2 regions of the Paenibacillus sp. NPDC057886 genome follow, and region 2 is predicted to be linked to the other one. Evidence: a T-box and tRNA genes for the amino acid it is inferred to sense, from the RefSeq annotation. Region 2 holds a T-box; the other holds one or more tRNA genes.
What was found. The T-box of region 2 lies ahead of ACFVQB_RS24865 (valine--tRNA ligase). A T-box ahead of a tRNA ligase gene usually reads a tRNA of that ligase, here a tRNA-Val.
Positions count from the first base shown of each region.

Region 1 (15,275 bases), on a different contig from region 2:
CTTTGGCTATTCGGATCAGGAGCCTGTTCTTAAAGGAATTGATCTGAATATTCACGCTGGCGAAACAGTGGCCCTTGTAGGACCATCCGGTGCAGGGAAAACAACACTGTGCAGTCTGCTGCCTCGTTTCTATGATGTGCTGGAAGGTCGCATCACGATCGATGGTCAGGAGATTCAAGACATGACGCTGGATTCATTGCGCAGTCAGATCGGAATTGTTCAGCAGGATGTGTTCCTGTTTGATGGAACAGTTCGTGAGAATATTGCGTATGGCAAGCTGGATGCAACAGAAGAAGAAATCTGGATGGCAGCCCGTCGTGCACAGATGGAAACACTGATCACTTCCATGCCGGAAGGAATGGACACGTTAATTGGTGAACGCGGTGTGAAACTGTCTGGCGGACAGAAACAGCGTTTGTCCATTGCGCGTATGTTCCTGAAGAATCCTCCGATTCTAATTTTGGATGAAGCTACATCTGCACTTGATACTGAGACCGAAGCAGCGATCCAGCAATCCCTTGCGGAATTGTCCGAAGGACGGACTACCCTGGTTATTGCCCACAGATTGGCTACGATCAAAAATGCGGATCGCATTATTGTTGTTGCCGAGCAAGGGATCACAGAGCAGGGCAGACACGAAGAATTGCTTCGAGCAGGTGGAGTATACAGTCGTTTGCATTATGCACAGTTCGGTGCCTGAACGTAACAGAGTGTTTGTGAACTCTGGCTCTGCATAAGAAAGCTGTATATGAATTTAAAAAAGACGCCTTCGTCTACTCATGATCCTGAGTAAGACGAAGGTGTCTTTTTCTACTTTTTAATATCACGTTGTGCCTGCTGGCAAGAGAAGAGAATCACGCAAACTAAGTCAGTGGATGTTTTAAAATACGTGGCATGACTTTGAGCAAACGATCTCTTGTGATCGGGTCATCGAAGTTCCATTTGGCGTTTGTCGTATACGTGTGTGCACGAACAGATGCGGATAGCCCGGTCCAGCTGGTCTGTTCGAGAAGTTGTCGCAGATGGGCGTCATGACGGCGATTGCTGGAGGTTAATACGAACAGGCGGTCACCTGCATAATCAGCCACTTCATGCTTCTGAATTTTGAGAAAACGAACATCGTTCTTCATGAGTGAAGCCACACTATCGGAAGGGTTGAACCCAAGGGGATGATAGAGTGTTAGTGGGAATCCCTGAACCCCCATTACATACCATTCTCCATCCAGCTCAAGCAGCACGCTTGCTGTTTCTCCCGTGCCTGTACTTCCGCCCAGGCGTTTCCACATATGTTCGTGTTTCTCTTCATAGTGGGCAATCCACTGTTCTGCTTTCTGTTCTTCACCCACATGTTTAGCAATACAGCGCAGCTGCTCGGCCGTATTGCTGGCCGGATCAATGGTCAGTGTGGGCGCCACCTGCTCAAGCAATTCTCTCATCGCGTCCGAACGGTGTTCATAGACAATAAGGTCAGGCTCCAGACCTGCAATAACGGAAGCGTTGTTGATTACACCGACATCTTCAATGTGCTGCAATTGGTTCCGGTACACGACTTGATGACGGATGATGGTGAGTTCTGCGCCAACAGGCCGAATGCCCAGTGTCAGCATGTGCCCGACCATACTGCCCATCGTGACAATTTTGGGAGAGTGTGTCGTCGGTTTGGACTGCAAAGGGTTAACAGCAACGGGGAGAATCGATGGAAAGGATGGAACAGGTGCATTAGGTGCATTCTCTGAGTCGGATGGTGCCAGGGAGGGGGAAGCGGACAATATGTTTGTTGAGTCAGAGTCAGGTGAAGTTTGGGATACGTTCCAGGTGGATAAGAAACTACTGTCGCTTCGATGCTGACGAACATATTGTTTGGGTGAAAATCCAGTCATCTGACTGAATCGCCGATTGAAATAGTACTCATCGCTGAACCCTACGCTGCGAGCGATCTCACGTAAAGGATCCTCTGTACGCATCAGCAGGGTCTTGGCCTGTTCGATTCGTAACCGGGTAATATAGTCCAGCGGCTTATACCCCGTTATGCTCTGGAATCGTGAACTATATTGTGAGCGTCCCATACTGGCTTGTGTTGCAAGCTGTTCAACTGTAAGTGATTCTGTGTAATGCTGCCCGATGTATTGAATGGTGGCGCGCACTGATTCATCCGGATGGGTATTTTTGCGAACGGTTTGGGCATTTTCCAGCAGAAGCACGATCATTTCCTGTAAAATAATCTGCTGTCTGAACTGTTGCAGCTCATCCAATGCATCTTCCCCGTACCCAACATGTTGTTCAAGCAAATGAACATATTGAGCGAACGGACGAACAGGTATCGGCTGCCCGTAAGGAAAAAGACGGTCCAAGGCAGATACCGGTTCCTTGCTGCCTCTGGCAAACACATCAAAAGAGATATGGATTCCGTCTAACTGTCCGTCGCTGGTTAATTGAATCCGACTCTGGGGATGCAGGATCATGGTGGTTCCTTTTTTGACGGGTACAGGGATTTCCTGTACATATAAAGTTCCTTTTCCCGAAGTAAACGAGAGCAGGGAATGCTTTGCAAGAACGGTGGAGATGTTCGGTGTCAGCAGATTGCTGAGCAAATGGGATTGTGAGTTGGCATAGGATAGGGACAGAAGATCCGGAGTAATCTGGGTAGGTTGTCTCAACACGGAATCCTCTTTTCATAACGTATTTATTGAGAATAGTTATCAATTATAGTTGATTGTATATAAAGGAGCGCTTTTTTTCAATGGCAAATAACCGGAGGCTCCTGTGTGTCAGGAACTGCTCCGGTCATGAGTGGAGGGCAGTAGCCCTACAGATATTGCTTTACTGGCAAAATGGTTTATCCAGAAGACCCTAACGCTTCATGAATTGATGCGTTATTTACCTAGTATGGAAGGTAGCTCATCCATCAGTCGTTCTTTGGTAATTGGATCATCAAAGTTCCACTTGGTATTAAGATAGTAGACTTTATTGTTTTTAACAGCCGGGATGGACTTCCAGATATCGGTTGTCATGATGGAGTCACTGTTATTTCGCTCTTCCTCCGACAGATCCGTGAGGACAAACAAATATTCGCCTGCATATTCCGGCAGCAGCTCGCTGGAGATGTTGGCAAAGGGTTCATTTTTATCAATCAGGGATTCTTTAACTTTGGGAGCCGGGATGAACTGCAACGTATCATACACCGTTTCGGCAAGTGCGCTGTTACCCATTACGTACATGTCTTTGCCAAGCTGGAGAAAGACGGATGCGGTAACACCTGTGGGCAAATCAAGCTGATTGCGTACTTGCTCGGATTGCTCTGCATAGGTTTTGATCCATTCCTCGGCTGCCTGCTCTTTCCCTAGAATGTCACCGAAGACTTTCACACGTTCATTGGTTGATAGTCGGTCATAGGTTACTGTCGGAGCAATCTTCGACAACAAAGTATATTGGTTCTCTTCATAATAACTGCCGCCAGCATCCAGCAGGATCAGATCAGGACTTAATGAAGTGATTTTCTCCAGATCGCCTTGCAAGTCGCCTACATCTTCAATCCCATCCAGCAATTCGGGATAAGCGATCTGATCACCAATGATGCCTAGGGCTGCACCAACAGGCTTAACATCCAAGACGAGCAAATCTCCCAGATCACTGCCGGTGAAAATAATGCGTTTCGCGTTGACCGGAATCTCTACCGTGTGGCCTAGTGAGTCGGTGTAACTCTTGGTTTCACTTTGTCCGGACTCCGCTTGAGTTGAGGTGGTAGATTCACCTGATTCTGCTTTAGCGGTTGTAGCAGATGGCTCTGTTTTGCTGCCACAGGCTGATAACAGCGCACCAATCAGGGTAATCATGAATATAAGGGTACCGAGCTTGCGTGTTGCTTTCATCGTTATGGTTCCTCCCGCATATGGTTACTTATTGGATAATGATAATCATTATCAATTTAGTTCGAATGTGATCAGTTTATCGAAAGCGGGGTGGCAGTACAATGGACAAACAGGCGGAAATCCTTTGTACAAAAATAGAAGGAAGTTAAGAGAGGAGACAATCGCTATGTTCTACATTTTCATAACTTGGCTAATATTGATTTTATTGCTGATTATCCTGACTCAAGGCATCCAAAAGAATTCCAAGGATAGAGGGGGATCTGTTTTCAAACGTTGGGGCGGATGGTTAATCGGACTTTTTGTGGTAGGTAGCGTACCATTGGGTTATGCATTATATACGGAGTTACGCGGGGGCTATATAGGAGCCAACATCGGGCTGGGACTGGCTTTGTTTTTCACCTGGGGATACTGTGCGCTTTTGTTATGTGTGGCATTATTTGTATGGGGGAGATACTGTTACAAGAGAAATAGATCAAGGTGATTCTGTTGACATAAAAGGGATGTTAAACGTACGTTGAATGCAACAATCACCCTATAGGCAACGTCAAAAAGAGAATGAGGAAGTAAATTGAGGGGGCTTTACATATGTGGAATCTTCGTATGCTGCTCAGATCGTTCTCGATCTTGATATTATGTCTTACAGGTTGTACTGTTACTGAGAAAAATGAATGTGAGACAACGCATGTTCAAGCGGATGCACAAAGAGAAGAAGGCTTCGTTGGTTATGTGGTTGACCGCAAAGATAATTCCATGCTTGTTGTTAACCCTGCATATGAAAATTTCAGTACCAGAAGGGAAGAGGATCGGTATTATCCGGCAAAATGGTTCTCCAATGCGCCTGATCCACAGGTCGGCACCTATGTTGAAGTCTGGACGGATGGTAGCCCCTTACCCTGGACAAGCCAGAGCGGAAACGATTGCTGTATCTTGCCCGGCCACTCCAGATGGTGCTCATATGAGTGAGGCGGATGCCATCCGGGCTGGATTGTACTCATCAGATGGAGAGCAAGTACGTATTCCCGTAATTGAGAATGTCGATTTCGATGAGGATATAGGAACATGGACCATTCGTATGCGAGATGCCATGTCAACCACGGATACTCAGGATCAGATTGAAGTGAAAATAGAAGATATCGAGCCGACGGAGGAGCAGAAGTAGGAATGCAGGATTTCATCGTTGGATGACAAGAGGTGATGAGCATGGATGTTAGAGAATGGCTTCCCCGCGACAAGCATGATTTCGAAGCGGTGCGTAAGTTAAGTGAATTAGGTAATGAAGAGTTGCGAGATATCATTCCTGATCTTATGGAATGGTTGCAAGACGGAAATTGGCCCATTGCCAAGTCCGTAGAAGATTTATTTTTGAGATTTGGAGAAGAACTTATTCCTCATATAAAGCATGTTTTTAGAACGAGAGACTCTACATGGGAATATTATATGTTGACGGGGTTAATTAATAGATTGCCTTCTAAGTATTTGGTTATGTTGAAAGAAGATTTAGAAAGATTATTAAAAAATCCTACGGAAGATGAGGTACTAGAGGAATTAAATGAGATTATAAAACCATTGCTGAATAAAATACAATGTCCTTAATAATCTTGAACGGTTTATTGCCTTTCAGGTTTTTTTTTGTTAAAAACAGATCATACTTTTAAGTACAAGCCATAGCTAAATATAACATTTTTGAGTTGAACTTACGATCCACTTGTGTTGTGCTTAATTTGGAAACAAAAAAGACGAACGTATGTTTTACAAATGAATTGACTTTTTGTCCTGACAATAATATATTAATGTCAGGACAAAAAAAGAGGTGAAGCGATGTCCTCCAAAAAGATGGGGCGTCCTAAATCCGACAAACCCAAAAGCAAAACGATTGAGATACGTGTCGATGATGAAATTATGAACAAGCTCGATATTTCGGCGGAGAAGCTGAATACGAACCGATCAGACATCGTTCGCAAAGGGATTGAGAAGATCTACGACGAGCTCCAAAAATAAAAAAAAGGAAGCAGCGTGAGTCCCGAGAAGAACACCGCTACTTCCTATCTGCAATCACTTAGAATGAGCTGACTGCATAAATATCCTACCATGTGCAGAACACTCATTCAAGTCGATGCGAATCCATTTCTGGGAGGATGCACATGAATTCAATTCTGGAAGCACTTTATAGCGGGCGACTTCGCCCGGATGAGACGATGATGCCGACACATCCTGAATACCAATTATTAGGGCGGCAAATTGCGGCTCTGACGGAACAATGGAAGAATCGATTGAGCGAGGACGAATTCCGTGAGCTTGAACAGTTGTTCGACTTGTGTGGCCAATGTGATGGCATACATAGCGAAGCTGCATTTGTTCAGGGATTTCGACTGGGGGCCAACATGCTGATCGAAGTGATGAGTCATGAGTCAACGTGAGGAGTCGGTTCTGGCGACCTCTGTAGATTGTAGTGTATGGATGATTTAATGGTGTAGAAGTTTATTGAAAAAAGAAGGTGTGATTTTGTATCAAGGAAAATCAAGAAAATTCATCATTGTATTGTTATCGTTGTATACTTGTTTAACATTGTATTTCTTATTCTTGGGCTTCGATAGAAGCTCATCCAGTCCTGATCAGGGCTTGCGATACAGCTTAACCCCTCAAGGAATTCCTTTACATTTTCCGATGGGGAGAGATTTTAAGATTTGGTTTTTTGAAATGGGGAATTTTATAGCCTTCATCCCCTTCGGGATGGTCATTCCGCTCCTCTTTCGCTGTGGGTTTATTCGCTTTATCAGCCTATTCATTCTATGTATTACGATGATAGAGACATTGCAAATGATTTCCCGCTTAGGTGCGTTTGATATAGACGATATCCTGATTAATACTTTAGGGGCTGCCGTGGGATATGGGGCACAGCGGATAGTAACGCATCATCGGAATACATTAAAAGGACTTATTCGAATCTTCCTGACAGCGATTATTTTTTCAATGGCTACGATCACTGTTGTTGGCGGCCTCAATCATTATTTAGATAACGTTGACGGTAAAAGAGTTGCACTGAATGAACTTGCTTTGAGTGACGGGGCTGTAGTATGGGATACAGAGCTCTCCGATTTTACAGTAGGCCAGACAAAGGTCGAGCCTCAAATCAATTTGTATAGTAGAGAGAAACAAAAAACGAATGAGTTTTCATATCTCTTAAATGGAAAATACAAAAATATGACAGGTTATTTCGCTATACCGGACGATGTTGTCCGAACAGCAAGCCATGAGACTATTACAATAAGTTTTTTCGCCGATGGCACAGAAATCTATTCCCTGGTTGTATCAGCGAACAGCGGGGAGAACCATCCTGACTCTTTTCAAACTCCGTTAAATGGAGTTAATGAATTGACTGTAAAAGTAATGAATGATGGTTCAAATCTGCTGGCCAATATAGTGATGTGGGATATTACACTGACAGAGCCAAACACAGGGCAAAAGTTCATCAATAGCATTAAATCCATGTTTTAATATATCAATGATAAAGCCCTCGATCCTGCCACTGAAGCAGCAAGATCTGAGGGCTTAATCCATTTTCATGCCAAATCAACAACAACTAATACATCCACTACATAACGCTACCTTAATCCGCAATATTTCCCGCCATCTTCAGACGACGTGCAATTTCCTGGAAGTCTTCCTGCGAAATACCTGGTGCGAATTCTTCTTCCACCGCAGGAGCTTCAGGAATCGGGTACCCTTCAGGTACGCCTTGAATGACTTCCAGCGGTTGTCCATCTTCAGGGTGTGTCCCTTTCCAGATCTGACTAATCGCATTAAAGTCTTTATCACTATAGGTATACAGCTTGGTGTGTAGGCCTTTTTCTTCGTATTTCCACGCTTCGTTAAAGGATTTGTTGCTCAGTGATGGAATCGGCACCAATTTGGTTACATTTACTCCGGTTGCAATCTCAAGCGCTTTAGCATAAGCGACCACATGCACGCCGCCACGTACCAGCAAATAGCCAACAACTGCCCGGGCTGCGGGGTGATCAGTCATTTCGTAAACTTTCATTTTATGTGTACGTGCTCCGCATTCAAGAAAAAAGTTATGCAGCAGATCTTCAACCAGATTTCCACTGTTAAAGACATGGGCGCCTGTCCATGGATTGCCCATGGAGTCGAAAGGCATTGCTCCCTGTGCGCCAGCCAGGAAATGATAGGAGAGACGCGCATCCTTCACGGAACCAAGTGGTGTATCGTCAGGCTCTTTGTACTCAGTGGAACCTCTGAGGCATTTGTTAATGCCATGAGACACAAGCTCTACATGACCCAATTCTTCGGCGGTGATACTCATCACCAGATCGTAGAAGGGTTTCAATTTTTCCTTGGAGCGAAAATTAAAGGATTGATAGAGGTAGTTGTTCAACGTTGACATCTCTCCGAATTTACCACCCAGCAATTCTTGTATCGCTGCCGCTGCATTCGGGTCCGGCCTCTCGACATTGGGGATTTCAATTGCGATTTCATCCATACGTTTGAACATTCGGGTGTAACCTCCTCGAAATGATTGTTCAGAATAAAGAAGTGATGTTGTCATGGCCTATTACACGTTTATCCACTACGCTAAACCCATAATTATGCAAATGAGGCTTAAGGCGTATGTAGTTTACGTTTCTCATTCGTCTACTGGTGTAAAATAAACTTCTACAGGGCAGGCTAACGTAAACATTGTTCCGAGGAGTGAATGATATGAGAATGCTCATCGTAGCCCTGATGACGGTGATACTAAGTTTAAGTGGATTATCAACCAGTTCAGCAACTGCGATTCCGGATTATGCGAAGTGGGGAATCATTGCAGTGAAGGAAACACAAACCAAGTACAACGTGGATATTTTGGATTACAAACACATCGGCCGCACCTCACTAACAGCAGACCAATCCCGTGAACAGTTCAAGTTATGGGTTCGTAACAAAGACGGTAAACAATTTGCTGTATTTGTAAATGTTGATTTTAATCCGTCTACCCAGCAGCTGAAAAAAGTACAATTCACGGAATCGGATCGACGTTGAACTGAACATGAACTGCACAGCAAGCAGGATAGGAACCAGACTTCCCTATGAAAGGGAGTGAGTCTGGTTTTTTTATTTCAAAAAATCCTTTTTTTAGTTGTTGAATAAAGAACTTATGTTCGTATATAATAATAAAACAAACACATGTTCTTATTGGGGGGATGATTATGCTAGGGAAATATATTGGTCAGATGGTGGAGCTCGTCTACATGGATCGTGCAGGGCATATTACACAGCGGCAGATTCGAATCAACAGTGTACGGGGCGGGAAGATTAGAGCATCTGCAGGTAAAGAAGGGGCACCCCGAACATTTCTGGAACAAGGTATTCTGGCATGGCGTCCCGTACTCCATAAGGAAGGGAAGGAAGAGATATGCTGAATGATTTTGAACGCAAAATTTTGCGTATTATTGTTAATTATGCGGGGCAGCGTCGCCGAGTGCCACGAATGGATGAGCTGGAGAATAAGACGGGTAGAAGCAAGGCGTTCATTCACGAGTCACTGCTGGAGCTTGAGCGCAGGCAGCATATTGTGTGGGAGAACAAGTCTACATTGGAAGGCATACTCATTCTGCAAGCATGGGAGCAGGAACCACAGCCCATTCGCAAAAGCCAGCCTGCAGGGGATGCCGTGAAATATTTTACCGAATATTAAAACGTAAAAAACGCCAACCCGGAAAGTCGGATTGGCGCCTTGTCATGCAGCATACATCTATTAGAAGATTGGAAGTTGATCAAGGTTATTGGTTGGGTCGCCGTCTGCGTCACCGCGAATGTACATTTCTCCATCTTTGCCTTTAAAGACGTTCACACCTGCAATTGCTCCTGCTTTTACTTCTGCCAGTGCCTGTTGATAATCCAGCACACGTCCGGATGAAGTTTGGAACGCCGTCAGATCGCCGTCACCATTTTTTTGTACTGCTGTGAAGCTTTCGCGTGTCGTTTGATCCATGATGTCACACTCTCCTTATCTGACCAAATAGGTATCTGGTTACCTCTTTAGCCTGTCCGGATCAAAAAAAAGTATGCACAACATGACTTTATATCGCACGCAGAGGTTATTTACAGGCTCTTTTGCATACGAACATGCAGAATGTCTGCATCATAAAAAGGCTCTTCCGAAATTACTTCATATCCGAGCTTCTCATAGAACTTCTGCGCCTGGCATTGTGCGTCCAAAACAGAGTAGGCCAACCCCAATTCGCGTGCCCGTTCTTCCATAGCTAACAGAAGCACACGTCCGTACCCGAACGCACGATGAGATTTGAGTACAGCGATGCGCTGCATTTTGGCGGTATCCTTTGTGTAATAGATCAGACGGCCTGTGGCTACAGCCTGTCCATCTGTACTCAACAATACATGATACACATCAGGACTAATAACATCATATTGATCGATCTCAATGTCAGCAGGCACCTGCTGCTCGATGACAAAAACATGATTGCGAATATCCAATGCTTTCTGGAGTTGTTCTTCAGTCGTTATATAACTAATCTCAGCTGCCAATTCCATACCTTCTTTCTGCTCTACGCTATCAGACTGAATTATACAAAAAAATGCTTTTCCTGTATAGTTAAGACTGGAACATACTGGGAGAGGAGGTGCGAACCATGGGTATGGCTGGAGTGATGGCAATCACCCTTTTGATGTCGGCCGGAATGATTGCTTTGTTGTATTATGTGACCAAGAAAGCTTATTCCAAAAAGTGGGACGAAGATGAGTGAAATGCGACATAATGTTTCTCAGGGTAAGACTTCAACCTTGCCTTGTGGGGAGTAAACGTCATGCACAACAGACTTGGAATACACATCCATCCAAACAGGCAGGTCATCATTAACCTCATTGGGTACTTTCAACTGTTGGAATTGTACGGTGTGTTCATCCCGTTCCAAACTACAACCGACAGAAACGTATATTAATGCAACAAGCGCAATCAGACAGGCTAAGTTTTTGGCTGTGATAAATAAACGCAGTTTACGTTCTTTCATGTTCCTCATATGGAAGTCACCTCGTCATCAAAATGGTAATCATTCCTTTATTGTGCCACCAATTCGAATAAAATATTACCAATATAACGATTGACAATGAACACGGTTACTTGGTATGATACTGTTACTTGATTGGAAAACAATTAGATATCATGATCTGTTAGCTCAGCTGGGAGAGCACTATCTTGACAGGGTAGGGGTCAGTGGTTCGAGCCCACTACAGATCATAACAAAAAGTCCTTGCGCAGCAAGGGCTTTTTTCTTTGTCTAGTTTTTTGAGAAGGCATTATGAAGTCTTGGGGGACAATTGGGGGACAAAAATTAAAAGAAATAAGCTTTATCCTTCGCTGCGCTACGTTCACTAACTCTTCTGCAAATCAGCAAGATTCTGTTTACCCCAATCGCAGAGAACCTCAAGCACAGGCATCAGCGTTAATCCTTCACGAGACAAAGAATATTCTACTTTTGGCGGTAATTGTGGGTACTCAGTACGGATGATTAATTGATCTGCCTCTAATTCCTTCAGTTGAGAGCTTAGCATTTTATGCGTAATTCCGCCCAAGGCTCTTTTCAATTCTCCATATCGCAATGTTTCTCTTTCCATAACCAAAACAAGATATGCATTTTCCATTTTCCGCCGATCAATGACATGGCATGTGAAAATGGTTTAACGTTTACTTCCTCAGCAGTTTCCATATTCCACTCTCCTTTTAGATAGTATCTACCTTTTAAGTGCATACTATACTCTTTTTTTACCCTACTATACAATAACTCATGAAACAGAGACAAGGGCGAACAAGCCTAATAAAAGGAGAGAATATATATGGAAAAAAAAATCGTAATTTCTTGCAGCCTTATACATTTGCGAATGGTTTTACGTTGAAAAATAGAGTGGTCATGGCGCCAATGACAACGATGTCCAGTTTCTTCGACGGTTCAATCACCAATGATGAAGTCGATTATTATGCCGAACGGGCTGGTGGCCCTGGTATGATCATTACGGGTGTTGCGTACGTAACCGATGGGGGAAAAGGCTTTGAAGGTGAGCTTTCCATCGCAAGTGATTCTACAATCAAAGGACTTTCCAAAATTGCAAGAGCCATTCAGAAAGACGGAACGAAAGCCATTGTGCAAATCTTTCATGCAGGGCGCAAAACGAACTCCAAAACGCTAAGAGGTGTTCAACCCACCAGTGCGAGTGCAATCGCTGCCACACATCCAATTGGCTCGGAGACACCACGTGAATTAACACCTGATGAAATCGAAAGCATTATTAAGGACTTCGGCAGAGCAACCTTACGAGCCATTCAAGCTGGTTTTGACGGGGTAGAGCTTCACGGGGCCAACACGTATCTGTTGCAGCAATTTTTCTCCGTCAATTCCAATCAACGGTCCGATCAGTGGGGTGGCAGCTTTGAAAATCGCATGCGATTTCCGCTGGCGGTCATTCAGGAGGTTGCATCGGTTATCGATGCCCATGCGGATAAACCCTTTATCCTCGGTTACCGGATTTCACCCGAAGAAATTCATATGCCGGGCATCCGGCTCGAAGACTCCTTGGCTTTTGCCCAAGCTCTGACGAACACTCGGGTTGACTACATCCATCTGTCGATGGGAAGTTACAAACGAACATCTTTAAACCAACCTGATGACAAGGAGCCAATCTTAACTAAATTTGTTCGGGTTTTGGATCAAAAAAAACCTCTGATCGGCATCGGATCGATTGAGCGGCCGGAAGACGCGGAAGAGGTCATCAACGCCGGGGCAACTTTGGTGGCACTCGGACGGGAATTGATTCGCGAGCCGAAATGGGTACAGAAGGTGAAAGCAGGTGACCTTGGCAGCATTCGTTACCAAATATCCCCGTCGGATATGGATGAACTGCGCATTCCATTGGCGATGCAGACTTATCTGGAAGGTTCGTTTCGTGAGGTCATGCACTTTACTACCGACAATCAGAATTCCCTTGCACCGATGGAGGGCTTTGAGAAGAAAATGTAAAGGATAGCATTTATAATTTAGTTGAATTCAACTTTTGATCACTAATTAGATATCATCATTACAGAGCAACCATCTCCTTGTATTACAAGAGGGAATGGTTGCTTTTTTTTTATAATAATGATTTACAAACACAATTAAATTGTGTACAATTTAATTGTTAGCAAAAAAAAGAGATATCATCTTTACAAAATAAAATCTAAACATACAGAGGAGCCAATACTCATGAAAACATTATACGAAACTACAGTAATTAATACAGGTGGACGTCAAGGGATTGTGCAATCACCGGATAACGTATTTATGCTTGATGTCGCTGCCCCGCCTGAACTGGGAGGCAAAGTGACGACAGCTACGAATCCAGAGCAATTGTTTGCAGCAGGCTACAGTGCTTGCTTTAATTCAGCGCTGGAGTTTCAGTTGAAGAAACACAAAGTTGAAATTGAGAGAAGCACAGTATCGGCTACGGTTATGCTTGTGACAGACCCTACGGATAATGGTGTGAAGCTGGAAGTGGAGCTTGAAGTGAAAATCGAGGGTCTGGATGAGGAGACAGCACAGAAATTTGTCAAACTTGCCCATGACTACTGCCCATATTCCAAAGGCATCAAAGGGAACGTCAATGTTACTGTGGGACTAGCCTAATCATTGAGCCGAGTCGATTGAACGGTTTCATCTAAAATACTGAAGGCCTCTGAGAAATCGGAGGTTTTTTGATATTCTTTTTAATTCTTCAGCGATATTCAATAATAGATAAAGAAATTAATCATGATTGAAATATACCCATATGGGGTATATTATAAGAGTACAAATTGAAACTTCAAAGGAGTGCAACTCATGAAAAAGTATACAATGATATTGCTGACTACGTTGATCACGGGCAGTCTGATGTTAAGTGGATGTGGCAAGAATGCTGAGCAGGATAATAGGAGTAGTGACAGTCATGCAGCGAGCACAGGAGAGATGCACCACTCGGATTCGGGAGAACTACCGGAAGGGCTCCAGGAAAAGAAAAATCCTACATATCCAGTGGGCAGCCAGGCCGTAATGAGTACGGACCATATGGCTGGAATGAAGGGGGCAGAAGCGACCATTGTGGGAGCCTATGAGACGACAGCCTATGCAGTCTCGTACACACCAACCACAGGGGGAGACACTGTGAAAAATCATAAATGGGTTATCCAAGAGGAAATTCAGGAACATACGGATCAACCATATCCTGCAGGAGCAGAGGTTGTGCTGAACGCTGATCACATGCCAGGAATGAAAGGGGCTAAGGCAACGATTGACTCCGCTGAGCAAACGACGGTATATATGGTTGATTATACCCCGACCACAGGCGGAGATCCGGTAAAGAATCATAAATGGGTCACGGAAGAAGAATTGTCTGCTAAATAATATTACTTTTTAGTGACACAGGATGTTTACACGCATATGGCGGCTTCTTTGTATGAAACCAGCAACCTTTTTTAATAAATAATCAAATTTCCACTCATTTATGGGTTATAATGGAATAATAAGATTAAAGCTGCTGGAAAGGGGAATGTATATGATGGACTTCAGCAAGCCGTCCCATGCCTCCGAGTCACATACACACAAACAGCGTCATGAAGAAAATGAACAACAGCTTTTATCCGGAGGGAAAAGCATTTGGTGGGAAATCAGCAACTGGCTAATTCTCGGTGGGATACTCGCGGTCATCTTCGTATTGTTTAAGTTCGTTTTCTAGAAAAAGAGAAACATTAAAACTTGAATAAGAGGCCATCTTAAATGGGCTCTTTTTTCTTTACGCTCGTACATATAATTCATCTAGCGAATAACAAATGACAAAAATAAATATTTGTCATTTGTTATTCGCTGTGTTAATCTAATTTCAACGGAGGTGACTTGAGGATGGTGTAACCATCTTATTCATATGGAAAAGGACAAAACTTCTGAATTTTTAACCAAAGAACAAATTATCGCAGCAACGCAGGAAACTCTCCGGCGCTTCGGTGTTGCCAAAACATCTGTTACGGATGTCGCTAAATTGCTAGGGGTTAGTCATGGTACCATTTACAGGCACTATAAAAGCAAGAAAGAATTACTTGAGGGCGTGACCGCACAGTGGCTCGAAGATGAGATTATCGCACCTTTGACGGTAATAACTCAGGATCAGAGTTACAACGGAGAGGGAACACGTCATCTGAAAGTATATATAGAAGCATTAATCGCTCGTAAACGTCATTATGCCGAGTCCGATGCTGAATTATTTGAGATGTACGCACGGGTGACACAGGAATCTGTAAATATTATCGATAAACATGTGCAACATCTTGTGCGCCATTTGAGTGAGATCATCCAGCAGGAAAACCAGTTCAAATTCAACAACTCAGATGTGGTT
Region 1 is NZ_JBHVMZ010000006.1:460,249-475,523, forward strand. It holds gene ACFVQB_RS22280 (ABC transporter ATP-binding protein) at 1-700, shown strand, start outside; gene ACFVQB_RS22285 (helix-turn-helix domain-containing protein) at 864-2,657, opposite strand; gene ACFVQB_RS22290 (ABC transporter substrate-binding protein) at 2,874-3,869, opposite strand; gene ACFVQB_RS22295 (hypothetical protein) at 4,455-4,832, shown strand; gene ACFVQB_RS22300 (hypothetical protein) at 4,825-5,028, shown strand; gene ACFVQB_RS22305 (DUF5071 domain-containing protein) at 5,070-5,462, shown strand; gene ACFVQB_RS22310 (ribbon-helix-helix protein, CopG family) at 5,688-5,867, shown strand; gene ACFVQB_RS22315 (DUF6809 family protein) at 6,011-6,286, shown strand; gene ACFVQB_RS22320 (VanZ family protein) at 6,351-7,364, shown strand; gene ACFVQB_RS22325 (manganese catalase family protein) at 7,477-8,379, opposite strand; gene ACFVQB_RS22330 (DUF3889 domain-containing protein) at 8,586-8,906, shown strand; gene ACFVQB_RS22335 (hypothetical protein) at 9,074-9,286, shown strand; gene ACFVQB_RS22340 (hypothetical protein) at 9,280-9,561, shown strand; gene ACFVQB_RS22345 (DUF3892 domain-containing protein) at 9,622-9,858, opposite strand; gene ACFVQB_RS22350 (GNAT family N-acetyltransferase) at 9,969-10,412, opposite strand; gene ACFVQB_RS22355 (hypothetical protein) at 10,649-10,903, opposite strand; tRNA gene ACFVQB_RS22360 (tRNA-Val) at 11,049-11,121, shown strand; partial or broken gene ACFVQB_RS22365 (winged helix-turn-helix transcriptional regulator) at 11,256-11,590, opposite strand; gene ACFVQB_RS22370 (NADH-dependent flavin oxidoreductase) at 11,669-12,895, shown strand; gene ACFVQB_RS22375 (organic hydroperoxide resistance protein) at 13,118-13,537, shown strand; gene ACFVQB_RS22380 (YdhK family protein) at 13,730-14,290, shown strand; gene ACFVQB_RS22385 (hypothetical protein) at 14,442-14,621, shown strand; gene ACFVQB_RS22390 (TetR/AcrR family transcriptional regulator) at 14,808-15,275, shown strand, end outside.
Region 1: it encodes a tRNA-Val, which carries the amino acid that the T-box ahead of ACFVQB_RS24865 (valine--tRNA ligase) is inferred to sense. The anticodon was not compared.

Region 2 (15,275 bases):
CATTTCAGGCCGAAGGTATGCTCGAAGCTTTTGAAAGTGAACTGAAGGAAGGCCAGAGGGTTCTTTTACCGCATGGAGATCTTGCGCGCTCCTGGTTGCCTGAACAGTTGAGGGAGCGGGGACTTCTGGTCACCGAGGCCATTATCTATGACACCATTCTGGCTGGCGAGGATGACGATGAACTGCTGAAGCTGCTTGAAGAGGGCGGCATTCATGCGATGACCTTCACGAGTTCATCCACCGTCACCAATCTCATGAACATTCTGAAACGGATGGGATTGCAGGACCCCTTGCCTTTATTAAAAAATGTTGAGGTTGCGTGTATTGGGCCTGTTACAGCGAAGACGGCAGAAGCAGCAGGCTTGAAGGTCACAATGATGGCTGAAGAAGCAACCATTGAGAGTCTGATTTCTGTGTTGTCTGAGTGGAAACGAAAGCCTGCTACAGAAGCTGTATTTCCCCGTTAAACATATAAATTGAACCGCAATCGATAGATGAAGCGTGCTGAATTCGTTACGATACCGGCGCGCTTCGCTTTTTGCTCCACATCACTATTCAGGGAGGTTTCACACGTATGAGTTTTCCAATTGTTCGGCATCGCCGTTTACGTCAATCCACAGGTATCCGCAATATGGTGAGAGAGACCCATTTGACTGTGGATGACTTTATCCAACCCATCTATGTTACTTATGGTGAAAATGTAAAATCCGAGATCAAATCCATGCCGGGCGTATTCCGCTTCTCGCTGGACCGTTTGCAGGAAGAAGTGAAGGAGATTGCCGAACTGGGTATTCCAGCTGTGCTGTTATTCGGTATTCCGGAAACCAAAGATAGTGTAGGTTCGTCTGGATTCGCGGAAGATGGCATTGTACAGGAAGCAACCAAGCTGATTAAGTCCTGGTACCCTGAACTGTTGGTCGTTGCTGATACCTGTCTATGCGAATTCACCGATCACGGTCATTGCGGCATGGTGCACACCGTGGAAGTGGACGGTCACATTTGCGGAGATGTTCTTAATGACGAATCGCTGGAGCTGCTCGTAAAAACAGCGGTATCCCAGGCCAAAGCTGGAGCGGACATCATTGCACCATCCAACATGATGGATGGATTTGTCCAAGCGATCCGTGCCGGATTGGATGAGAATGGCTTCAGTCACATTCCAATCATGTCTTACTCCGTAAAATATGCTTCAGCATTCTATGGTCCATTCCGCGAAGCTGCGGATTCCACGCCACAATTCGGAGACCGCAAGTCGTATCAGATGGACCCGGCGAACGCTCGTGAAGCATTGCGTGAAGCCGAAACCGATGTGCTGGAAGGAGCGGACATGTTGATGGTGAAACCTTCACTGTCCTATCTGGATGTCATGCGTACGATCAAGGATCAATTTGATCTTCCACTGGTTGCTTACAACGTAAGTGGAGAGTATGCCATGGTGAAGGCAGCGGCGATTCAAGGCTGGATTGATGAGAAGAAAGTGGCCATGGAAATTCTGTTGAGTATGAAACGTGCGGGTGCAGATATGATTATTACGTACTACGGAAAAGACGCTTCACGCTGGCTGACCGAGAAATAATAGCTTGCTTCCTTAACTTTCCTTAACAGCTAGGATGAACAAAACGGAATATGGTTTATCAAAAATATATAAAGGTCCCCTCCAATAAGGTTTGGTGGGGCCTCATCACTAAGGAGGATGTTCATGACTGCACAACAAGGAACCCGTCGCAATGATGAGCGCTCACGCAGCGCATTTGAAGAAGCCAAGCAGTACATACCTGGGGGTGTGAACAGCCCAGTTCGAGCGTTTAAATCGGTTGGGCTTACCCCGATCTATGCAGAGCGCGGAGAAGGATCCAAAATCTATGATATTGATGGCAATGTTTTTATTGATTATGTGGGATCTTGGGGTCCGCTCATTATGGGACATGCGCATCCTGACGTGGTAGAAGCTTTGCGTGAGACAGCCCTTAAAGGAACAAGTTTTGGTGCGCCAACGTTGCTGGAGACAGAGATGGCAAAACTCGTCTGTGAGCGTGTGCCTTCAATCGATATTGTACGAATGGTGAATTCCGGTACGGAAGCAACCATGAGTGCGATTCGGTTGGCACGTGGTGTAACTGGACGCAGTAAAATTTTGAAATTTGAAGGATCATATCACGGACATGCCGACAGCTTACTGATCAAAGCAGGATCTGGTGTAGCAACACTGGGTCTGCCTGACAGCCCTGGTGTTCCTGAAGGTGTGGCCATAAATACGATTACGGTTCCATACAATGACCTGGAGTCGGTGAAGCTTGCTTTTGAACGTTATGGTGAAGAACTGGCCGCCGTCATTGTGGAACCTGTTGCAGGTAATATGGGGGTTGTACCACCAGTTTCGGGTTTCCTTGAAGGCCTGCGCAATTTGACGTCTCAATACGGCAGTCTGCTCATTTTTGACGAAGTCATGACCGGTTTCCGTGTAGGCTTGAACTGTGCACAGGGACGATATGGCGTTACACCTGACCTGACTTGTCTGGGTAAAGTTATCGGTGGCGGGCTTCCGGTAGGCGCTTATGGCGGCAGACGTGATCTGATGGAACAGATTGCTCCAACCGGACCGATCTATCAAGCAGGTACGCTGAGCGGTAATCCGCTCGCTATGGCAGCAGGTTACACCACCCTCAAATTGTTGACACCGGAGGTCTATGATCGTCTGGAGACATTGTCTGCACGTTTGCAGGCTGGGTTTGAAAAGAATGCAGCAGAGACAGGTGTAGCCATAACGATTAACCGTGTTGGTTCGATGGTTTGTCCATTTTTCAGTGCTGTTCCGGTTACGAATTATGATATTGCCAAAGAAAGCAATCTGGATCAATTCCGTCGTTACTTTGCGGCCATGATTGATCAGGGTGTGAGTGTTGCACCTTCCCAATACGAAGGCATGTTTGTCTCTGGCGTGCATACGGAGCAGGATATTGACGATACGATCGAGGCGAACCGTAAGGCTCTTCAATCATTATGACAATTAAAAGTTGGAAACGCCGTGGGGAATGGCTTGAGCTGATGCCAGGCAAAGTGGTGACAGGCAGTTCAGACAGGCAAACGGCTGCAGAGCAATGGCTCTTGTCTGAGCTTCAGTTACCAGAGAAAATGTTGCGTCAGCTAAAGACGAACCAGGGCATACAACTGGCAGGGGACCGGCTTCGGCTGGCCCTTTTTGCGTCTCAGTCAATCGATGTTGAACCGCGTTGGGCGGATATCGATGTTTTGTATGAGGATGACTTCTGTCTGGTTGTGCATAAACCGGCCGGAATGAAGCTTCATCCCGATGGGAGCCGGGCGGATCAATCGATTACGCTGGATCATGCGGTTGCTTCCTATTACGAAATGAATGGGATTCAGGCGAATGTCCGCCATGTTCATCGTCTGGATGAGGACACAACGGGACCTGTTTTATATGCCAAAAATGCTTTTGCCCTCGCCAAACTGGATGAAGCAATGCGGCGTAAAGATATTGGACGTCATTACGTCGCCATTGCAGGTGGTCAGATATCCACGGAGCTGAATACGATTGATGCTCCGATTGGGAAGGACAGGCATCACAAGCAACGCAGACGTGTCTCTGAAGGTGGGCAGGACGCTGTAACCCATGTGGAGATCGTGGAGGTGTGGGATAGGGCTACCCTTGTCCGGCTGACACTGGATACAGGACGCACACACCAGATTCGGGTCCATTTAAGTTATGCAGGACATCCCCTCGTCGGAGATGAGTTATATGGAGGCAGAATGGATTCTATTGGTCGGCAAGCTCTTCATGGTGAGACACTGAGTTTTGGCCATCCGCTGACAGGGGCACGAATTGAAGTGGCAGACCCTTGGCCGCAGGATTTCGAACAACTGGCACAACGGGAAGGCAAGGACCAATAAACTGGGAAGGTTTGCACAAAAGGTGGCATGCTCATCTCATTCAAGGCATATAGATGGGGTAACGAAGGATTTGGACCATGGATCAGTCCCATGAGAAGGATCATGGTGAACATATGCCGAAAGGAGGACGCCACCTTTGTTGAATCAACCTTATGGTTTGCGGTTCGATATTTATGAGCGCGTTCATTTGTCAGAGGGAGTCCCTGCAATTGAGGAACTGGAGGAAATTGAGTTATATCCCCGCATTCAGGTGATAGGTCAGGATGATCATGCAACATTGCGAGGCCATCTTTTGCTAACAGGTGCGTATCGGGGAGAGAACGAGATCTCGGAGGAACTCAAACATTTTATTCCGGTGGAGATCACGGTACCCCTGAACCGGGTAAGATCGCTTGACGATATTTCCATTGAGATCGAAAATTTTGATGTCGATTTGTTATCCAACCGAAGTCTGAACATTACAGGCGTATTGTCGCTTCGCGGTATCGAGGGTTTTCCGGTGGAGGAACCACAGGTGTGGTCAGCAGATGAGTTTACCGTTGTACATTCGCCCGACCCTCAGCAGGGCGACCGTTCCGCTGAAACAGAGCAGACAGGCAGCTATCCCAATGTATTTGCTCAGGAGTATCTGCTTCAACGGAGCGAAGAGGAGCTGCAGCAGGAACATCTATTTCAAGCTTCTCCGGAACAGTTTCAATCTTGGCAGCAAGGGGATGGGAACGCGGAGCAAGGCAAAATATTGGCTGAAAACGAAGAGTCCTCGTCCTTGAGGGACAAGGAGGATGAAGCGCAAGCGAAGGAGTTGTCCGATACGCCTTCTCCAGTTTCGTCTTTTTTGGCGGAGACAGCCGACAGGTTGGCTTCTTACCCTGAATCTGAGCCTTTGCTTCCTCTGGCTGAAGAGTCGTCTGTCTGGTCCGAGCCTTCTGTCGAGACCTTACATACGAACTTAAGGAATTCGGAGCAGACCGATTCCAAACTGGATTCGCAGCATTCGGATGAACAGGCAGCACCGGACGTATGGCATTTTGAATCTGCCCGATCTGAACCAAAGCAAGAGGATCAGGCGGTTGCAGATGTCCCGGCAGGTTCGCAGTCAGAGAACTGGCAGGATGTCTTCGCAGCGTCTGAACCGGAAATTTCGGAGGAAGACAGACCTCCTCTTGAAGCGTTGGACACGAATGAGTCTGCTGAAAAAGAAGCTTTTATCCCTGAACCTGTGGCTGAGACGGAAGACAAGCCGGAGCTCAAGGTTGCTTTTGGCAGCAAGAGAGAGTCTGCACCCAAACAGGAAGAGGGCGTGGGCATCTCCTCCTTGTTATCCTCTGGCAGAGTGACACGGGAGGCGGAAGCAGAACGGGAGCAAGAGGCGCTCGCTGGAGTCCTGCAGGAAGAAGCGTACCAGCCTGATGATGTAGAGTGGAAGAACCTGTTCCTCGGCACTATTGTGGATCAGACCCCGTTTCGTAAGGTGAAATTATGCATTGTACAGCGTGAAGAAACGCTTGATACTATTGCAGAACGATATCAGTTAAGTACCAGAGAGCTCCAGTTGTATAATCGATTATCCGAACAAGTTGTGGAAGAAGGGCAGATTCTATATATCCCTTAACCTGTAGGCAGGTTCAATGTCCATTTCGACCCGTGATCCCTTGAGGATGGCGGGTTTTTGCTGTGTCTGCCCTCAACCTGCATTGCAGCGCGCTTTTTCCGCTGTTGTCAGGTTGACTATCGGGCACGGGCAGGGTATGATGTGTTTAGGTTTTTTGAAGAACAACGTGGATCGGGAGTAGTAGACAGTATGACCTTTCAGAGAGCGGGATTGTAGCGCTGGGAAATTCCGTAGGAACCAACTGATCGAAGTCGCCCGGGAGTTGCCTGTTTGAATACAAGGGATGAGTAAGCTTTAGTATCATGCATTCCTGAGGTAGGATGGGCCGGTCGCAGCCGTTATCTGCTTGAAGTGTCACGTAAGTAGAAGGGGTAGTCTGTCTTTCTATGTGCGTGAAACAAAGGTGGTACCGCGAAAGCTAACCTTTCGTCCTTTGATGGATGAAAGGTTTTTTTGTTTTTTGGTGATGATGAATAAGTAACGGAGGAATGACACATGTCTGAACAAAAAAATTCAGCTGCAACAGAAATGCCAACCACATATGATCCGAAAGCTGCGGAACAAAAATGGTATTCCACTTGGATGGAAAATGGATATTTTAAGGCTGGCCAGCGTAAAGATGCTGAACCTTATACGATTGTAATCCCACCCCCGAACGTAACTGGAATGCTCCATATCGGGCATGCGCTCGATTTCACACTGCAGGATATTCTGATTCGTACCAAGCGGATGCAGGGGTATGATGCACTGTGGCTGCCGGGTTCTGACCATGCAGGCATTGCTACCCAAACCAAAGTGGAGCAGAAATTGCGTGAAGAAGGTCAGACTCGTTATGATCTGGGACGCGAAAAGTTCTTGGAGAAGGTGTGGGACTGGAAGGACCAATACGCAACAACCATTCGTCAGCAGTGGGGCAAAATGGGCTTGTCGCTCGACTACTCGCGTGAACGTTTTACACTGGACGAAGGCCTATCCCAGGCTGTACGTAAAGTGTTTGTTCAACTGTATGAAAAAGGCCTCATTTATCGAGGCAAACGAATTATTAACTGGGACCCGGTGAACCGGACTGCACTGTCCGACATTGAGGTTGAATATAAAGAAGTTCAGGGTCACTTGTACCATCTGCGTTATCCACTCAAAGACGGAAGTGGGTATGTTACAGTAGCGACAACTCGCCCGGAAACGATGCTGGGAGATACGGCAGTTGCTGTTCATCCGAAGGATGAGCGTTACGCAGACATGATTGGCAAGGTGCTTGTTCTGCCTATTATCGGCCGCGAAATTCCGGTTATTGCAGATGAGTATGTAGATAAAGATTTCGGAAGCGGAGCCGTGAAAATTACGCCTGCTCATGATCCAAATGACTTCGAAGTGGGCCTTCGTCATGATCTGCCACAGATTACGGTGATGGATGAGACCGGTACGATGAATGCCGAAGCAGGCAAATATCAGGGGCTGGATCGCAGCGACTGCCGTAAGCAGATTGTTGCAGACCTGCAAGAACAGGGCGTATTGATCAACATCGAGGATCATACGCATCAGGTTGGACACAGCGAACGGACAGGAGCTGTCGTTGAGCCGTATTTGTCGACACAGTGGTTTGTTGAGATGAAGCCGCTCGCGGAGAAAGCGATTGAAAAGCAACAAAGCGGTGAAGGGGTTCGTTTTGTTCCGGATCGTTTTGAGAAAACGTATCTGAACTGGATCGAGAATGTTCGTGACTGGTGTATCTCTCGTCAATTGTGGTGGGGGCATCGTATTCCTGCCTGGTATGACGAGGAGACTGGAGAAATTATTGTATCTGCTGAAGATCCGACAACTTTGCCAGAATACGCTGGGCGCAAGCTGAGACAGGATGAAGACGTTCTGGATACATGGTTCAGTTCCGCATTATGGCCGTTCTCTACATTAGGCTGGCCGGAAGACACGGAAGATCTGAAACGTTATTACCCGACAAGTGTACTCGTAACAGGGTATGACATTATTTATTTTTGGGTGGCGCGCATGATCTTTACCGCTCTGGAGTTCACGGAAGAGGTTCCGTTCAAGGATGTGCTGATGCACGGTCTTGTTCGTGATGCAGACGGACGCAAGATGTCCAAATCGCTTGGCAATGGTGTTGATCCGTTGGATGTGATTGAGAAATATGGTGCGGATGCAATGCGTTACATGATCTCTACCAGCAGTACGCCGGGACAGGATCTCCGTTTCCGCTGGGAGCGGGTTGAACAGGCTCGTAACTTTGCCAATAAAATCTGGAATGCATCGCGCTTCGCCCTGATGAATCTGGAAGGGTTCACCTATGAAGATCGTGATATTAGCGGAGACCTCGGAACAGCGGATTACTGGATTTTGCACCGCCTGAACGAAACTTCTCGTGATATTACGCGTCTAATCGAAGCATATGAATTTGGAGAAACAGGCCGTTTGCTGTATAACTTTATTTGGGATGACCTGTGTGACTGGTATATTGAATTTGCCAAGTTGTCCTTCTATGGGGAAGATCCGGTTGCCAAGAAGAATACACAATCGGTGCTTGCTTATGTGCTGGATCAGACCATGCGCCTGATTCATCCGTTTATGCCTTACATTTCGGAAGAGATCTGGCAGCATCTGCCGCATGAAGGCGAGACGATTACGTTGGCTTCCTGGCCGGTGTATGACCCTGCATTGGAGAACCCAGAAGCGGTTGCCGAGATGAACCTGCTTATGGATACTATTCGTGCAGTGCGAAACATCCGTGCAGAAGTAAACGTACCAATGAGCAAGAAAATTGAATTGATGGTGAAAGTGAACAACCCAGAGACATCCAGCATCATTGAACGCAACAGCCATTACATTAAACGTTTCTGTAATACGTCCGAGTTCGACAGCGGCCTGGATCTGAGCTCACCGGATAAAGCAATGACTGCTGTCATTACTGGGGCTGAGCTGTACTTGCCGCTGGCGGGTCTTATTGATATTGATCAGGAAGTGGCTCGTCTGGAGAAAGAGTTGCAGAACCTTGAGGGCGAAGTACTCCGTGTGGAGAAAAAGTTGGCGAACGAAGGCTTTGTGGCCAAGGCTCCTGCCAAGGTTATCGAGGAAGAGCGCGCCAAGCAAGCGGATTATTCCGATAAACGGGATAAGGTGATTGCACGAATCAAGGAACTGAAAGGTTAATATATTCGGGTCGGATGGAGTGCTTCTGCGCCATCCGGCCGCTTTTTTCAACCAAACTCAAACCGAAGGTGAATCATATGACGGAACTTAACGGGACAGAAATAGCATCTCCTTTACTTACCTATGACGAGGCCGTGAACTGGATCAATGGCCTTATTCCTTTTGGCATCCGACCTGGATTGGAACGAATCGAGGGATTGATGTCATTGCTGGGAAATCCTCACCAGCGTCTCAAATTTATTCATGTCGCGGGAACGAACGGCAAAGGTTCGACTTGCGCTTTTTTGACGTCAGTGCTTCTTCAGGCGGGATATGATGTTGGAACGTTCACATCCCCGTATATCACCAAATTCACAAACCGTTTTCAGTACAACGGTGAGGATATCCCAGAAGAAACATTGCTCAAACTCTCGAACCGCCTGTATCCGTTGGTTCAAGAGATGGCTTCAACTCCCCTTGGATCACCTACGATGTTTGAGGTATCCACAGCACTCGCTCTTCTGTATTATGCGGAAGAGTGCTACCCGGACATTGTGGTATGGGAGACAGGGCTCGGGGGAAGGATGGACGTAACGAATATTGTTACACCCGTGGTATCGGTCATTACCAATATCGGTATGGACCATACGGATGTACTGGGAGATACGATTGAGGCGATTGCTGGAGAGAAGGCAGGCATCATTAAGGCGGGGGTACCCGTTGTTACCTGTGCCACGCAACCAGAGGCTGTGAAGGTGATCCAGGAGACGGCAGAGCGGCTACGTTCAACCGTGTATCTGGCAGGAGATCGTTTCTCCTATCATAGACTGGACAGTGATGAGAACGGACAATCTTTTCATTTTACAGGACCGTTCCGTGATCTGGACGCTCGTATTCGCATGCAGGGCGCACATCAATGCGATAATGCAGCGGGTGCACTTATGGTACTGGAGTTGCTTCGCCAATACATGGCATTTATGCTGGATGATGAAGATATTGCACTTGGACTGGAACATGCCTTCTGGGCAGGAAGGTTCGAGAAAGTGGTTGATCAGCCCCGCATTGTTCTGGATGGTGCGCATAATCCGGAGGGGGCCGAATCGCTGGCCAAGAGCATTATCGACGTATATCCTCACAACAAGTTAATTTTGATGATGGGCATGCTGGCGAATAAGCATCACGAAGCGTATTTGCAGCATATACTGCCACTAGTGGATACGCTGATCCTGACCGAGCCAGACTTCCGACGCAAAATGGATGCAGCCGAATTGCTGCAGATCGTCGAACGGGTACGTCCCGTCATTGCGAAACCGGAGCTGGAAATCATCGTCGAGCCCGAATGGGTAAAGGCACTTGATCTATTGAAGTCACGGACGGAAGCGGAAGATCTGGGGGTGGTGTCCGGCACATTGTACCTGATTGCAGATGTGCGGGCAGCCCTTTTGCATCAAACCGATTCTGAAAAAGGTTGGTGAAAGTTTTGTTAAATACATCGGAACACGTTCATTTTATAGGGATTGGCGGATATGGCATGAGTGCCATCGCGAGAGTTATGCTTGAGATGGGATACACCGTTACCGGATCGGATGTCGCTTCACAGGAGTTGACCGAGAAGCTGGCAGCCAAGGGAGCGAAAATATATATCGGACATACAGCAGAGCATGTAAATGGGGCAGACCTGGTTGTCTACTCTACGGCAGCTCCTGCTGATAATGTGGAGCGCGTGGCAGCTGAACAGCTGAATATCCCGATTCTGCATCGCGCCCAGATGCTCGCGCGTTTGCTGAACGAGGGCAAAGGTGTGGCTGTGGCCGGGGCTCATGGCAAAACAACCACGTCATCCATGATTGCACTTGTTATGGATAAATGTGATACAGACCCGACATATATCATTGGCGGGGAAATCATGAACGTGGGGACCAACGCCAAGGCAGGCCAAGGCGACTGGGTCGTTGCCGAGGCAGACGAGAGCGATGGTTCATTTTTGCAGTACCACCCTTGGCTCGGTATTGTGACGAATATTGAAGCGGATCACCTGGAGAACTACAACAGTGATTTTGAGGAACTCAAAAAGGCTTATGTGCAGTTCCTGAGTCAGATTCGTCCAGAGGGCACGGCCATTGTGTGTGCTGATGACGAGAATGTTCAGGCTATTCTGCCAGAGCTGAAATCACGGGTGACCACATACGGCATTGATTATGCTGCTGATTATACAGCAACAGATATCGTGCTTGGTGACCGCCGAATTTCCTTTACGATGAGCCATCAGGGCAATGTGTTGGGTACGGTGGAGTTGTCAGTTCCAGGTAAACATAACGTTTATAATGCGATGGCTACGGTCATTACCTGTCTGGAAGCAGGTATTCCATTTGAGAAAATTACGGCTGCCATTATCCAGTTCCATGGAGCAAAACGCAGATTCCAGGTGCTGGGCGAGGCCCGTGATATGCTGATTATTGATGATTATGCTCATCACCCGACCGAGATTGAGGCTACAATCAGTGCGGCCAAAGCAACGGGGAAACGGATCATTGCGGTATTCCAGCCACAGCGTTACACACGTACGTTCTTCCTGCTTGATGCATTCAGTCGAGCCTTTGCAGAAGCGGATGAGGTTCTCATTACCGATATCTATTCCCCTGCGGGTGAAAAACAGATTGAAGGTGTTCACTCGGCTAGACTGGTTGAACTCATCGTTCAAAACAGTAATGCTTCTGCACGTTATCTTCCGACAAAGGAAGAAGTTGTTGCAGATTTGCAGAACCGTCTTCAGCCAGGCGATCTTGTGCTCACGATGGGCGCAGGTGATATCTGGAAAGTTGGCGATACACTTGCCAAAGGGTTGAAATAAATACATTTATAAACCGTCTGACTTCATTTCGAAGCAGGCGGTTTTTTGCATGAAATGGAATGTTTCAGATTCTCTCCGCATATAGCTGTTATAAATGGGACAAAGGAGAGGGTACGGGGTGAGCAATGCTAGAATGACGTTTCGCTTTGGGGATAACGAGTCGGACAAGCCTGAAAACAAGGGGATACCCACATCCAGCACATTTGCAGCTTTGAGTGAAGAAATTCCGCACAGTCCAACACCAACGCGGTTGAATACAACTCCTTCATGGACACCAGAGGATATTCCCGGTGACTGGGGAGAGACGATGCTGACAGGCTCCACTGTACCTGAACCTTACCAAAGAACGGACAAGGATTCGAAACTCGATGAGCCCGGATACAGTTATAATCAGTTTACTGCATATCCGGGAGATGAGGATGAGAACAGGTCGGACGAGAATTATGGAGGTCATGATTGGCTTGCAGATAGTGAAAACTACTCTTATAAGCGGAATCGCCCCCCGAGGGGCTGGAAAATGATTGGTTCTGTAACGGGTGCGCTTGTAACCGGGGCCCTCTTCGGCATGGTTATTCTTTCTTTTTTTAATCGGGAAGGAGCCGTAGATCCTGGGAGCAAGATTCCCGCCAATCAGGCGGTATCGGCCGTGACAGGTCAGGAGGGAGTGGCAGGTTCGGAACAGCAGCTCCAGGCAACGACTACAGGCGGCAGCTATTATGCACTGCAATATGGTGTATTCAGTTCTCCTGAACGCGCTGAACAAGCGAAGGTGGAACTGTCTCAGGCAGGCATTGCCGCAGGCTCCGACCCGGAGGATGGTAATCGGGTATACGCAGGCATTTCGGCTGACCGTGAGGAGGCCAAGCTGCTCAGCTCCAGGCTTAAGACTGAAGGTGTGGAACTGTACGTCAAGGAAATCGTCAACCCTGAAGTGAACCCGGCAGTATTCGGTGGAAAAGCAGAGGATGTGCAGCATTTCTTCGCAAGCAGCTCGGCTTTGGTTGAACAACTGTCTACCCTTTCGATCCAGCAACTTGGTCAGTCGGTTCCTGAAGCCGTCTCAACCGAAACGATGACCTCATTACAGAACCAGCATGAGCTGTGGCTGACCGGTTTGAATAGTATTGCACCGGGTCTGAGTGCAGACGTACAACCCTATGTATCCGCGATGGAAAAATCGATGAACAGTGCGGTAACGGCAATTGCCGAATACAACAAAAATCCGGCCAATGTGCATATGTGGTCTGTACAGTCCGATCTGATGGAATATGTATTACAGCAAAAAAAATGGCTTGAAGCGATAAAACAGTAATTCATGCTTTCCCATAACACAGCCTTGAAATACCTATCCGGCAAGGAACTGGAAATAGTTCCCCTTGCCGGATTTGTGTTTGTATTGACGTACAAAACCCCGTATAATAATGTGGGTGTCAAAAAATGGCGAGGGAAGATCACCGATGAAAAAAAACTTCGGCATGTTATTGCTGTTTCTGCTGCTCGGCTGGCTGGCCGGTGCGTGGATCGCCAAGGCACTGCAGCCTGTAAAGGCCGTTGCCTTTCTAACAAAAGCCACGACCATTCGTTGGTCGCCGCAGGCTGATCTGGATATTATCAGTTATGATATTTCACTTCAATTTCAAATGAGCCTCCTGAGTCTGATTGGTATTATTGCTGCTGTATGGCTGTATCGCAGGTTATAGGAGAATGACGAATTTTGACGAAGAAACTAAAAAATGATATCTACTAGCGTGATCCGACAGGATGTCGCCGTAGCATAAGGGGCCGGTTATTTTGGATAAAACACAACAGCGTCGTATTATTCTGGCTTCTACTTCGCCACGGCGTAAAGAACTGATCGCATCACTCCATCTAGCTTTTGAAGTAATACCAAGTCACGCCGATGAAGATACACCGCCGGAATGGACTCCTGAACAGACGGTACAGGAACTTGCGATGCGTAAGGCGCTTGCTGTTTATCGCGGACTGGAAGGCCGTGAACAGGATGCTGTTATTGTTGGTAGTGACACTATTGTCGTTCTGGACGGTGATATTCTCGGTAAACCTGTAGACGAAGCGGACGCTGAACGTATGTTATCTCGTCTACAGGCTCGTGTACACCGTGTTTTCACGGGAGTAGCTTGTATTGATGCAAGTAATGGACAATCCATGGTTCAGTATCGGCAGACTGATGTAACGATGAAGGAACTGTCTGACGCTACGATTCGTGCGTATGTTCAGACTGGAGAGCCTTCGGACAAGGCAGGATCATATGCCATTCAGGGCATTGGTGCTTCATTGATAGAACGTGTTGAAGGTTGTTATTTCAATGTGGTGGGCCTACCGTTGTCCTTGCTTAGCGATATGCTGGATGGATTCGGCGTACATGTACTGCCACGTACATGAAATTCCGCAATTGACGATCTGAAAAGAGGGAACATATGGAGTCGCCTCAATATATGATGCGCGACATCCCCCAGGAAGAACGCCCGAGAGAACGCATGATGGAATACGGGGCGGGCGCCTTAAGCCATGCTGAATTGCTGGCGATCTTACTTCGAACAGGTACAAGACAGGAATCCGCAGTGCATATGGCACAGCGGATTCTGACCGAAGCGGGTGGAATTCGCTCGTTAATGGATTTGAGCCTGGAAGAATTGACTGCGATGAAGGGAATTGGCATGGCCAAGGCTGTACAGCTGAAAGCCAGCATTGAGCTTGGTCATCGGATTGCGAAGAGCAGACTTACACAGTCGACTTCAATCCGTACCCCTCGTGATGCGGCCGATATTCTTACCGAACAATTGCGTTACTTGCAGAAAGAACACTTTGTGTGTCTTTTCCTGAATAGCAAAAACCACATTATTGCCCAGGAAACACTCTCCATGGGTAGCCTTAACGCTTCGATTGTACATCCGCGTGAAGTGTTCCGGGCTGCCATCAAATGCAGCAGCGCATCTATTGTGTGCGCACACAACCATCCCAGTGGTGATCCTACGCCTAGTCCAGAGGACATTCAAATAACCAAAAGACTGATCGAGGCCGGCGCAATTGTTGGCATAGACGTGCTGGATCACATTATTATCGGAGATGGAACGTACGTAAGTTTGAAGGAGAAGGGCTTAGTATAATATAATGGTTGGCGTTGATGTTTTCCTATGAATGTTGACGGCGTTGTCCGTAGAAGATAGGTTCACTTTACACATGCAAAACAAATGCAACACAAATGCAACACAAAACAAATGCGAATATTAGCTCCGCCATTGTGGTGGGAATGAAAATGAAACGCTCTTGATTAACCGGGGCGGCTATATGAGGCAGAAAAGGAGATTACGTCATGTTTGGTGGTTTTACGAAAGATTTGGGTATTGATTTGGGGACAGCGAATACTTTGGTTTATGTACGTGGAAAAGGAATTGTGGTGCGCGAACCTTCGGTTGTCGCTATACGGACTGATACAAAAAGCATCGAGGCAGTAGGGGAAGCCGCAAAAAAAATGATTGGACGTACACCAGGTAACATTCGTGCCATTCGTCCAATGAAAGATGGCGTTATTGCCGATTTCGATACAACGGCAACGATGATCAAATATTTCATCCGTGAGGCGCAGAAACAACGCTCCATGTTCCAACGTCATCCGAACGTGATGGTATGTGTACCATCCGGGATTACTGCAGTAGAACAACGCGCGGTTGAAGATGCAACCAAACAGGCTGGAGCACGTGAAGCCTATACGATTGAAGAGCCTTTTGCAGCTGCAATCGG
Region 2 is NZ_JBHVMZ010000008.1:18,880-34,154, reverse strand. It holds gene cobA (uroporphyrinogen-III C-methyltransferase) at 1-467, shown strand, start outside; gene hemB (porphobilinogen synthase) at 575-1,576, shown strand; gene hemL (glutamate-1-semialdehyde 2,1-aminomutase) at 1,700-3,004, shown strand; gene ACFVQB_RS24875 (RluA family pseudouridine synthase) at 3,001-3,909, shown strand; gene ACFVQB_RS24870 (LysM peptidoglycan-binding domain-containing protein) at 4,046-5,521, shown strand; T-box leader at 5,680-5,958, shown strand; gene ACFVQB_RS24865 (valine--tRNA ligase) at 6,017-8,683, shown strand; gene ACFVQB_RS24860 (bifunctional folylpolyglutamate synthase/dihydrofolate synthase) at 8,761-10,137, shown strand; gene murC (UDP-N-acetylmuramate--L-alanine ligase) at 10,194-11,513, shown strand; gene ACFVQB_RS24850 (SPOR domain-containing protein) at 11,632-12,825, shown strand; gene ACFVQB_RS24845 (DUF4321 domain-containing protein) at 12,971-13,213, shown strand; gene ACFVQB_RS24840 (Maf family protein) at 13,305-13,916, shown strand; gene radC (RadC family protein) at 13,952-14,641, shown strand; gene ACFVQB_RS24830 (rod shape-determining protein) at 14,848-15,275, shown strand, end outside.